Regions from separate parts of the Ectopseudomonas toyotomiensis genome, predicted to be linked through region 3. Evidence: riboswitches for the same ligand, from Rfam matches in the RefSeq annotation. Region 3 holds a riboswitch; each other region holds the start of a gene.
What was found. A riboswitch is a leader RNA that binds a small molecule or an ion and turns the genes downstream of it on or off. The one in region 3 is predicted to bind cobalamin.
Positions count from the first base shown of each region.

Region 1: it holds a riboswitch for cobalamin, as region 3 does, so the genes downstream of both, JWV26_RS09750 (TonB-dependent receptor) here and JWV26_RS05870 (energy-coupling factor ABC transporter permease) in region 3, are expected to answer to the same signal.
Region 2: it holds a riboswitch for cobalamin, as region 3 does, so the genes downstream of both, JWV26_RS06510 (TonB-dependent receptor domain-containing protein) here and JWV26_RS05870 (energy-coupling factor ABC transporter permease) in region 3, are expected to answer to the same signal.

Region 1 covers NZ_CP070505.1:2,117,031-2,120,276, forward strand. The annotation lists gene JWV26_RS09750 (TonB-dependent receptor) at 1-1,693, opposite strand, end outside; cobalamin riboswitch at 2,028-2,221, opposite strand; gene JWV26_RS09755 ((2Fe-2S) ferredoxin domain-containing protein) at 2,324-3,022, opposite strand; gene JWV26_RS09760 (cobalt-precorrin-6A reductase) at 3,174-3,246, opposite strand, start outside.
Region 2 covers NZ_CP070505.1:1,423,841-1,427,086, reverse strand. The annotation lists gene JWV26_RS06510 (TonB-dependent receptor domain-containing protein) at 158-2,023, opposite strand; cobalamin riboswitch at 2,111-2,316, opposite strand; gene JWV26_RS06505 (methyl-accepting chemotaxis protein) at 2,366-3,246, opposite strand, start outside.
Region 3 covers NZ_CP070505.1:1,282,672-1,285,917, reverse strand. The annotation lists gene JWV26_RS05875 (carbonic anhydrase) at 13-756, opposite strand; cobalamin riboswitch at 1,064-1,265, shown strand; gene JWV26_RS05870 (energy-coupling factor ABC transporter permease) at 1,319-1,999, shown strand; gene JWV26_RS05865 (hypothetical protein) at 2,009-2,731, opposite strand; gene amn (AMP nucleosidase) at 2,857-3,246, shown strand, end outside.

The DNA of each region.
Region 1 (3,246 bases), 830 kb from region 3:
GGGTGGCCTCCAGACCATCGGAAGATTGCTGGCCGATCTGCACCGTGGGCGAGGTCGGGGTTTCGCGGCTGAGCAGCTTCTTCTTGACGATATGGTAGGCGGCCAGCGTCCACTCGCCCTGACCATTCCAGAACATCTGCTTGAGGCCGATTTCGCTCTGCCTGGCTTCGCTAAGGTCGAACTGCTGCTGAGTCGGGTTGAGGGTCAGCAGGTTGCTCACCCCCTCGGTGCTGGTGGCGTACTGACCGTACAGCGACAGCTCGGGGGTCAGGGCGAAGACCAGCCCGGCGCGCCAATTGTCGCCACTCAGGCTGCGGTCGGCGCTGCTGCCATCGATCAGGTTGTCGCGCTGAATATGCAGCTGATCACGGCGCACACCGGTGACCAGCGACAGGCGCTCGGTCAGCTGGGTGCGGTTCTCGGCGAACAGCGAGAACTGCCGCGCCAGGTTGCGCTCGCGCGGGCCGTAGCCGAGCGGATCGGTGCTCTGGTACTGCCCGCCGCCGGAGCCGGCCAGCGGCACGCTGTCGCTGAAACTGCTGGCGAAATCGTGCTGGCGGGCGAAGTGGATGCGGTTGTAATCCACCCCGACTACCGTGCGGCTATCGAGGCCGAACAGGGTGTGATCCAGGGTGAAGGTCTGGCGGTCGCCGACCTGTTCCTGGGTGTGCTTGATCTCGTAGAACTCGCCACGCTCGACCCTGTCGCCCGGCTGCCAGCGATAGGCCTCGGCATTGCGCCAGTAGCGCTGAGTCTTGATGTAGTAGAGCTGGTTGCTGGCGCTGAGCACGTCGTTGATGCGCCAGTCGCTCACCAGGCGGGTGATCTGGTCGTTGTAGCGAATGTCGGCATTGGCGACGTTGTAGTTACGTTCGCGGATGCTCTCGCGGTACTTGCCAGCCACCAGCGGCGTGCCGAGATAGCGCTCGGGGCTCTGATCGCCATGATCGTGGGACAGGGTGAAGCTCAGATCATCATTGGCGTCCCAGCGCAGGGCGGCGCTGAGCGCCAGGCTATCCGAATCACCCCGGTCGACCCAGCCATTGCTGGCCTGCTGATTGATGTTGAAGCGGTAGCTCAGTTCGTCACTCAGCGAACCGCCGCTGTCCAGGGCGGCCTGGCGGCGGTCATCGCTGCCATAGCCGAGGCGCAGCTGGTTGCGGATCTCGCCGGCGAAGGGCTTCTTCGGCACCACATTGATCACCGCACCGGTGGCTCCCTCGCCGTAGAGCACCGAGGCCGGGCCGCGCAGCACGTCGATACGTGCCACCGACCAGGTGTCCACCGGGAAGGTCATGGTGCCGGCGCCGACGTACTGGCGGGTGCCATCGTACAGCTGCATGGTCGCCGAATGGCCGGTGAAGCCGCGCGCCGACAGCGCGGTGCCGCCATTGCCGGGCGAGCCGGTGCTGCTGATACCCGCCGTGCGGGTCACGGCGTCCTGCACCGTGAGGTTGTTGCGCCCACGTACCTCGGCGCCGCTCAGGCTGCTGTTGCTGGCCGGCGTTTGCAGGGCCGACAGCTCCAGGCGGGAGCCGGACGCGGTGGGCGTATGCAGATCGCTCTCGCCTTCCTCGGCAGCGTGCGCCTGGACGGTGACGTCAGGGAGATCGACAGGAGATTCGCTGGCCATGGCCACATCGCCGACCAGCAGCGCGAATGGCAGGGAGCAGAGGCGTAGAAGGTGCTGCACGTGAGTGATTCCGGATATTCCAGGAGAGTCGTCAGGACGCTCCAGGCTCCGGGTGTGCGAGTTGAAGGCGGTCAGCCTTGACGCTTCGCAGTCGGTGCCTGAGGCAATAATGTTATTGTTATAACATAACATTATCGTTTTTCGCAGGTAGCCAGAAACGGGCTCACGCCCTTCGTTCAGGCATGCAGAAGAGAGGTTCTTGTAGCGGAAATGGCGCGCCATATTGCTTCCATCGCAAAGAGAAAAGGCACGGCAATCCGATGGAAATGCGCAACAGCAGACAGGGGCACGGCGGCGCCCTACTGGAGTCAACGCCCGCCCACCGCGGGTTGCCAGACACAAACGACTCCAGGCCGGTCTCCGGGCTTGCGAGGGTCATGAACGCATCGCCTTCCCATGCGCGTGGCGCACAGTGGCGTATCGATGCGGTCGCTCGCTTACCGTTGCGGGGGCAGCGTCGGACTTCAACCGACTTCCCGTTTCACCTCACGCGCGGCGGCGTGAGACACCTGAAGCGGGGCGGATATGACCACCCACACCCGCTCAAGTCAAGGCGCGGTGGCAATTGCGGGAGGCGCTTTAGCGGCGATTGCTCGTAGCTTGAATTGGCCGCAGGCGTAATCCGAGTTGCTAATTGTTGCCCTGCTCATCGATACGCAAATCCGGCAACGCCCTGCCCGCCACCAGACGCTCGTCGACCAGGCGAATCACCGCCGCCTCGTCCTTGATGCCATACCACTCACCCTGTGGATAAAGACTCGCGGTCGGCCCCAGATCGCAGGGGAACTGGCACTGGCTGCGGGTGATATGCACACCGCCCTCGCACTCAAGCTTGCCGGCGGCCTTGAGCCGCTGGCGCAGGGTTTTCCACAGGCCCAGCGCGCCCTTGCGCGTGCAGCGCGGGCCGTTGCACAGCAGCAGGCGCTGCGCATGCGGCGGGATCTGCGACCAGGCGTGATGTGCCGGCACCGGCGGCACGTCGCTGCAGGGAATATGTGCCTCGCGGCTTTCGAGCAACGCGCCGAGGCCATCGAGCCAGGTGTCCTCCAGCGCCGTGCAGACCACGAACACTCCTGCCCCGTCGCTCCGCTCGGCGATACGTTCGCGCAGCCAGTCGCGGTGCGCGGCATCGGCGCGCGGCTCCAGATCGACCACCAGCAGTGGTCGCGGCGCCTCATCGATGGCCTGCCAGAAGCCGTCCTGTTCGCTGTCATGCAGATGCGCCTCGCCAAGCAGCATTTCGATGCGCTGTTGCAGACGCTCGGCCGAGGCACCACGACCCAGGCCGGGGCCGATAAACAGAACGCGGGCGTAGGGGGCTTGGCTCATGACGGTCTCCAGAACGGGCCGGCAGTCTAGCAGCGCGTCGTGGTCCGGAGGCAATCCGGCGGGTAATAGAAGGCCCGGTGCGCGCGGCGCACCCTACGGAATCAGCGCAGGCGTAAGGCCGCCAGGCCGGCGTTGGCGGGTTTCACCCGCCCTACAGGGACAGCGCCTCGTAGAGAGCGTCCAACTCCGCGAACTCATGCGTTACCGCCGGCAACTGCGGGCGA
Region 2 (3,246 bases), 140 kb from region 3:
CACTGTGCTTGATGCGGCGTAAGCCACCATTGGTGCAAGGCGATCCATCGCCTGGTGGGTTACGTGGGGCGGCCATCCGAGCGCGCTGCCTGTATCTGCGTTTGCAAGATTGGTGTTCAGCTCCGCTAAACCACCCTACGCAGATTGCACATCAACTTTAGAGTTGCGGCGTCCAGGTGACGGCGAATAGTGCGGTGCGGCCGGCGCTGTTGTAGCCGAAACGGCCATTGGGTGTACTGTAGGTCGATTCTGCATAGTCCTTGTTCAGCAGGTTATCCAGCTTCAGGCTCAGCCCCAGTTCCTCATTGGCCTGCCAGGCGGCGCGCAGGCTCAGCAGGCCGTAGCCGCTCATTTCGATCTCGTTGTCGGCGTCGTCGTAGCGACCACTGATCGCACGCCAGCCTGCGCCCACCGACACATCGCCAAAGCGGCGGTCGACGTCCAGGCTCAAAGTGCGTTTGGCGCGGCGCTGCAGGGTATGGCCGCTGGCGCGGTCACGCGGGTCGATCAGGGCCAGCGCGAGATTGCCTTGCCAGCCGAACAACTCCTGCTGCACGGCGGCTTCGAAGCCATTGATCCGGGCTGTCTGGACGTTCTGTGGAATGAAGTTCTCGTCCAGGACGATGGCGTCCTCGATATCGGTTCGATACACGGAAGCCTGCAACGATCCTGTGTCGCTGTAGCGGCTACGCCATTGCAGCTCGTAGCTCTTGGAGCGTTCCGGGGCGAGGTCGGGATTGGCACTGGGGAAGCACATGCCACCAAAGCAGAAGTCCGGGTAGTAAAGGTCGTTGAAGGTCGGGGCGCGGAAGCCTTCGCTATACGACAGGATCAGGTCGTTGGCGTTGTTGAGGGGTAAGGTCAATGACGCGTTCCATGTGTTCTCGTTACCAAATTGCTGGTTGTCGTCGTGGCGCACCCCTAGCTCGGTCGAGAACGTTTCTCCGATATAACGATGCTGAACGAAGGCCGCGCGGTTCCAGCGTGAGTCCTCGACAAAGTCCGTCGTGCCCTGCGCTCGATCTTCATACCAGTCCAGACCTAGCAGCAGTTGGTGGTTTTCGTTGAGTGTCAGGGTGTTCAGCCAGTTGGCTGCGTCACGGTAGGTATTGAACTGGCTGACGGTACCGCCTGCCTGGTCGTTGCCGCTGTCGCGCTTGTCCTCGCTGTGTCCCAGTTCCAGGCGGCTGCTCCAGACTTCGGTAACACGAGCCTCGATAAAACCAGAGATGCTGCTGAGCAGAAAATCGGTGGTTGGCAGGGAGCCAGTGAAGGTGTCGTCATACTCCACCTGCCCGCGCTGATCGAGCGCAGTGAAGCCAACCTCCAGCGAGTCGTTGAAGCGGTGCGACAGATTCAGGCTTAACGAGCGGTTGCGGTAGGCGTCGTCGTCGCCATTGGCGCCGAAACCGTCGCGGGTGGCGTCGATGCCGGCAGTCTCGTCCAGAGCGGCACCCAGGTGAAAACGAGTGCGCTTGTCGCCGCCGGAGAGGCCGAGGCTGCGCTGGTAAGTGCTATCACTGCCAGCCGCCAGCCGTGCGTAAGGCTTGAGGCCCTGGCCATCGCCCTGGCGAGTGAAGATCTGAATCACCCCGCCAATGGCGTCTGAGCCGTATAGCGCCGAACGCGCTCCACGAACCACTTCGATACGCTCGATCTGCTCGGGGGCGAGAAACTCCAGGCTGCTGGTGCCGCTGGAGGCTGCCGCGATACGTTGCCCGTCGACCAGGACCAGGGTTTGTGCCGTGCTGGCGCCGCGCAGGAACACGCCCGTCTGGCTGCCTGCACCGCCAGTGCGGACGACGCTGAGGCCGGGCACACGCTCCAGTAGCTCGGTAACGCTGCTGACCTGCAGGCGCTCGATGTCGTCCCGTTTGAACACCGTGGTGGCGGCGGTAGCCTGCGCTTGCGGTTCGGCCAGGCGCCCGGAGGTGACGACCAGTGGCTCGGCCACGTAGGGTTCGGCGGCCAGCGAAAGACCTGGCATGACGGCGATGGCCAGAGCCAGACGAGACAGTTTCATTATTTTTCCTCAACAGTCGGCAGACGTTCGAGGAGGGCAGGCGCAAGCGCGGGCAGGACGGCGCTTGACCGTGTCGCCCTCCGCAACACCAGTCGCACCGCCTTGGCCGGTCTCCGGGCTCTCGACCCGCGTCCACCTTCCCAGGCTTGGCCCAGTGGCTGTTGGACGTGGCGCAAGCTTTGGGCTTGCTGTCGATTACCGTTGCGGGGGCAGCGTCGGGTTTGCTCAACAAAAGCGCACCGACTTCCCGTTTAACACTGCTTGCGCAGCGCACCCTGGCGGAACATGAATGGCGCGCACCTTAGTGCGCGCGAGTATGAATGACAAGCAAGCGCCGCTCATTCAGCGATGAGTGGCGCTCATGCTCAGATCGCTCTTCATCCTAGGCGGCGCTTGCCAGCCGTGCTGGATCGTCGTGTGCTGATCAGTCTGGGGCTCCTGATGGCTGAGGCGGTTCGCCGTCTTGTGCAGATCGAGCACCAGTTGCGCCAGGACTTGTGCAGCTTGCAGGGTTTCATCTGCGCTCTGGCTACTGCGTTCGGCGGCGCCGGTAATGGCCTGGGCCTGATCGTTGACTGCATGCACCTGCGCCAGTTGAGATTGCATGCCCTGACTCAACTGGCCAAGGCGGCTCTGCATCGCTTCCACTTCGTGCTGGATGCGCGCCAGGGCTGCGGTGGCTTCATCGGAACGCGTCACGCTGCGCTGGGCCGCTTCCTGGCAACTGCGCATGCTGCTCATGCTGTCCAGGGTCTGCTGGCGCACGCTGGCCAGGGTGGTGGTGATCTCTTCGGTCGCTTGCGCCGTGCGCTGCGCCAGATTACGCACTTCATCTGCCACCACCGCGAAGCCGCGGCCGCTGTCGCCGGCACGAGCGGCTTCGATCGCAGCGTTCAGGGCCAGCAGGTTGGTTTGCTCGGCGATGGCGTGGATCGACTCGCTGATGTGCTGGATCTCTTCGGTCTGTCGATTCAGGGCCTGCAGGGATTGGCTGGACTGTTCGATGCGCTCGGCCAGCTGGCTGACTTCCTCGGCATTCTGGTTAACCGCAGCGCTGCCCTGGCGCGTCATGTCCAGGGCCTGTTGCGAGGCGCGTTCGCTGTCGAGGATGTGCGCTGTGGCCTGGCCGATGCTGTGGTTGACCTCGACCATCGCGCGGGCAGTGGAGGTCGCCGCGTTCTGTCCCTGGGTGGCACACTGGCTGGCGTTGATGGCGGTGCGCG
Region 3 (3,246 bases):
GCGCCTCAGGGGTCAGTCGTCGCTCTCCAGTACTTCTCGGCCGTTGAGCGCCTGTATCGGGCGGGCGTTCTTCGCATACAGGTGCTGGAACTGCGCCAGTTGCGCATGGGACAGCTCGACCGGTTGTTTGAGTACGCGCCATTGCACGTCCTCACTGCATGGCGGTGTGGTCAGCGAGCCGGCGAAGGCGTAGTAACCCTGTTGCTGCGGCAGTACGGTTTGCGGGGCGAAGCTGCCTGCCAGTTCGACTTTTTCGCCTGCCTTGGGCGGCATGGCATCGAACACGGACTCCAGTGCCTGATTTTTCTCACCTTCCTTGAACAGCACAGCCACTACCGCCAGGCGGCCATCGGCGGCCTGGTGGACGAAATGCGCCACCATCGGGAAACCCTTGCCGGCGATGTGCTCCTCGCTGGGTGTATGGAAATGGAACTGCACCAGGCGATAAGGCTTGCCGTCGATCTCGATGCCGCCAGCATTGGTCAGATTCACCTGGACGGTGTGGCCGTTATTCACCACTTCGGCCGGGCTGGCCTGGTAGTCGAAGGCGAGGCGAGGCAGCGATGCGCGCGTCGCATGGCTGATGTCGATCGGCGATTGCGCATGGCCGAGTGCACAGGTTTCGTAGCCCGGGTCGAGCTCGGCCCAGTGTTCGGGGCCTTCCTTGCCTTTGTAGCTCCAGTGCGGTTGCTGTTCGGCCGCCATGGCGCCGGTTGCGAACAGTGCAGTCAACGCAACGATCAGGGTCTTCTTCATATGCGCTCTCTTACTGGATGATGGATCTACAGCTCGCGTGGCCAGCAGTCGGGGGCGAGTGCGGAAAGATTACGCATGATTTGTAATAAAAAGTTACATCTTCATGGGTTGGGCGTGATGCATTGCGCATTCTCGGTGGCGCCGGCTGTATTCAAGACAGTATCTGTTCAGGTGGAGTGGCTCCTGGCAGATGAGAGCATTTCGGGAGTGTTGCGCTGCCTGTCGCGCTTAGGTGGCAGGCCCGGATCGTTGCCGAGGAGGTGGGCGGTGCCTTGAGCGCGAGTACTGTCTTTTGCCCGAGCTGCGGAGTAAGGTTGCCGCCGATGGTTCCGCTCGCCTTGGCGCGTGTGGATGAAAAGGGAACAGGGTGCGGCGAATCTCGCCAATGCCCTGGCTGCCCCCGCAACTGTAAGCGGCGAACGACGCCCTCATGCCACTGACTTCGGTCGGGAAGGCGGGCGAAGTGCCAAGCCGTGAGCCAGGAGACCTGCCATCGACAACGGGCGTTTCGCCTACCCCCTTATCCGAATCGTCGCGCGGTGGGCGCGGCAAAGGAGCTCGCATGCATATCGAACCTGGTGTCGTCGAAGGCGCCAAAATCCTGCTCAGCTACGCAACGGCCGTCACCGCTTTCGGCCTGACCGCCAAGCTCGCTCTGGGCAGCGTCCGCAACAACGGCGGTGTCGCCGCCCTGGCGCTACGCAGCCTGCTGACCACCGCCCTGGTGTTCTGCTTCTTCGAAGTGTTCCCGCATCATGCGGTGGGCGTTTCCGAGGTGCACCTGATCCTCGGCTCGACCCTGCTGCTGCTATTCGGCGCCGGGGCTGCCGCCATTGGTCTGGCCGCTGGCCTGTTGTTGCAGGGGCTGCTGTTCGCTCAGTTCGACCTGCCGCAGTACGGCATGAACGTCACCACGCTGTTGATCCCGCTGTGGGGTATCAACCTGCTGGCCAAGCGCATCGTCGCGCCGGGCACGGCTTACGTCGATCTTTCCTACAAGCAGGCGCTGGCGCTTTCGACCGCTTATCAGGGCGGCATCGTCGCCTGGGTCGCGTTCTGGGCTTTCTACGGTCATGGCTTCTCCAGCGAGAACCTGGCGGCCGTGGGCAGCTTCGGCCTGGCCTACATGAGCGTGATCCTGGTCGAGCCGCTGATCGACCTGGGGGTGCTGGCCGCTGCCAAGGCGCTGTCGCGTTTCAGCCAGGGGCCGCTGTTCAACGTGCGCCTGCATCAGCCGGCCTGAGCCGGTCGCTCAGCGGCGGCGTTGCCAGATCATCTTGCCGGTATTGCTCTCTGTGACCAGGTACTGGTCGCTGAAGCGGTAGTAGGCGGCGGGTTGATAGTCGGCGGCGCCAGCCAGGCGCACCATCAGCATGCCGCCCTGGCTGCGCCAGTGGCCGCTGTACTGCATCTCGCCTGGGCTGTCGTAGCTCCAGTCGCCTCCGCCACCGACCGAGCGGCTCCACTGGGTGACGCTGCCGTCGGCATTCAACTGCAGGGTCATCAGAGTGTTGAACGAGGCGAAGCTGGCACCGCCGCTATTGATGATCTTCTCGTGTACCCAGGTGCCGACCAGTGTCGGGTCCAAAGTGCCTGACGTAGGTGGCGTCGCAATCGCCGCCTCGCGCTGAAACAGCGCCTGGCGTTCCAAGATCTCCCCGTTTCTTGGGTTACGCGCAGCGATACTGGCGTTGAGCATCGCGTTGGCGTAGGTCGCGTTCATGTTCGCCAGCAGCAGGCCCGATTGCGGGTCGCTGATCTCGGCGCGCAGCAACTTGCCGTCGTAGCGACCTTTGACGACCAGGCGCAGGTGCTGGCCCTCTACGTACTCGCCTTCCACCACGGCGTCGTTCTGGCGCAGGATCAGCTCGCTCGGCTGGCCGTCGAGCGTGGCCCGGTAATGGCCATCGAGTTCACCGGCTTGAACGCTTGAGCATGAGGCCATGGCCAACAGCAGAACGATTGCATGAGGCATGATGGTGACCTCCGACGAATTGATCCAAGCCTAGCCGTTGGCAGCGATAGGCGGGGGATCGCGCTATGTTTTCGTCAACGTATGCAGGCAAGATAGACGCGTACGTTCAGTCAGGAAGATGCACAGTGAAAGCCTGCTCAGATGATTTCATCATTGCTTACACCCCCGAAGAGGCCGTCGACCGCCTCGCCGCCTTGCACCAGGAAGCCACCGGTGCGTTGAGCCAGGCGCTCAAACGCTACCTCAAGGAGCGCATCCGTCCCGATGCCAGCGAGCACTGCCTTTTCCGCTACCCCGAATTGCGCCTGACCTACCTGTGCCAGGGCGAGGTGCCGACCACCGTGCGTGCCTACGCCAAGGTACAGGTGCCAGGCACCTACGCGATCACCGTGACCCAGCCGGCGGCCTTCCGCAAATACCTGCTGGAGCAACTGCGCCCGCTGATGAACGACTTCACCCTGCGCGTCGAGGTCGGCCGCAGCCAGCAGAACATTCCCTATCCCTACGTGGTCGAG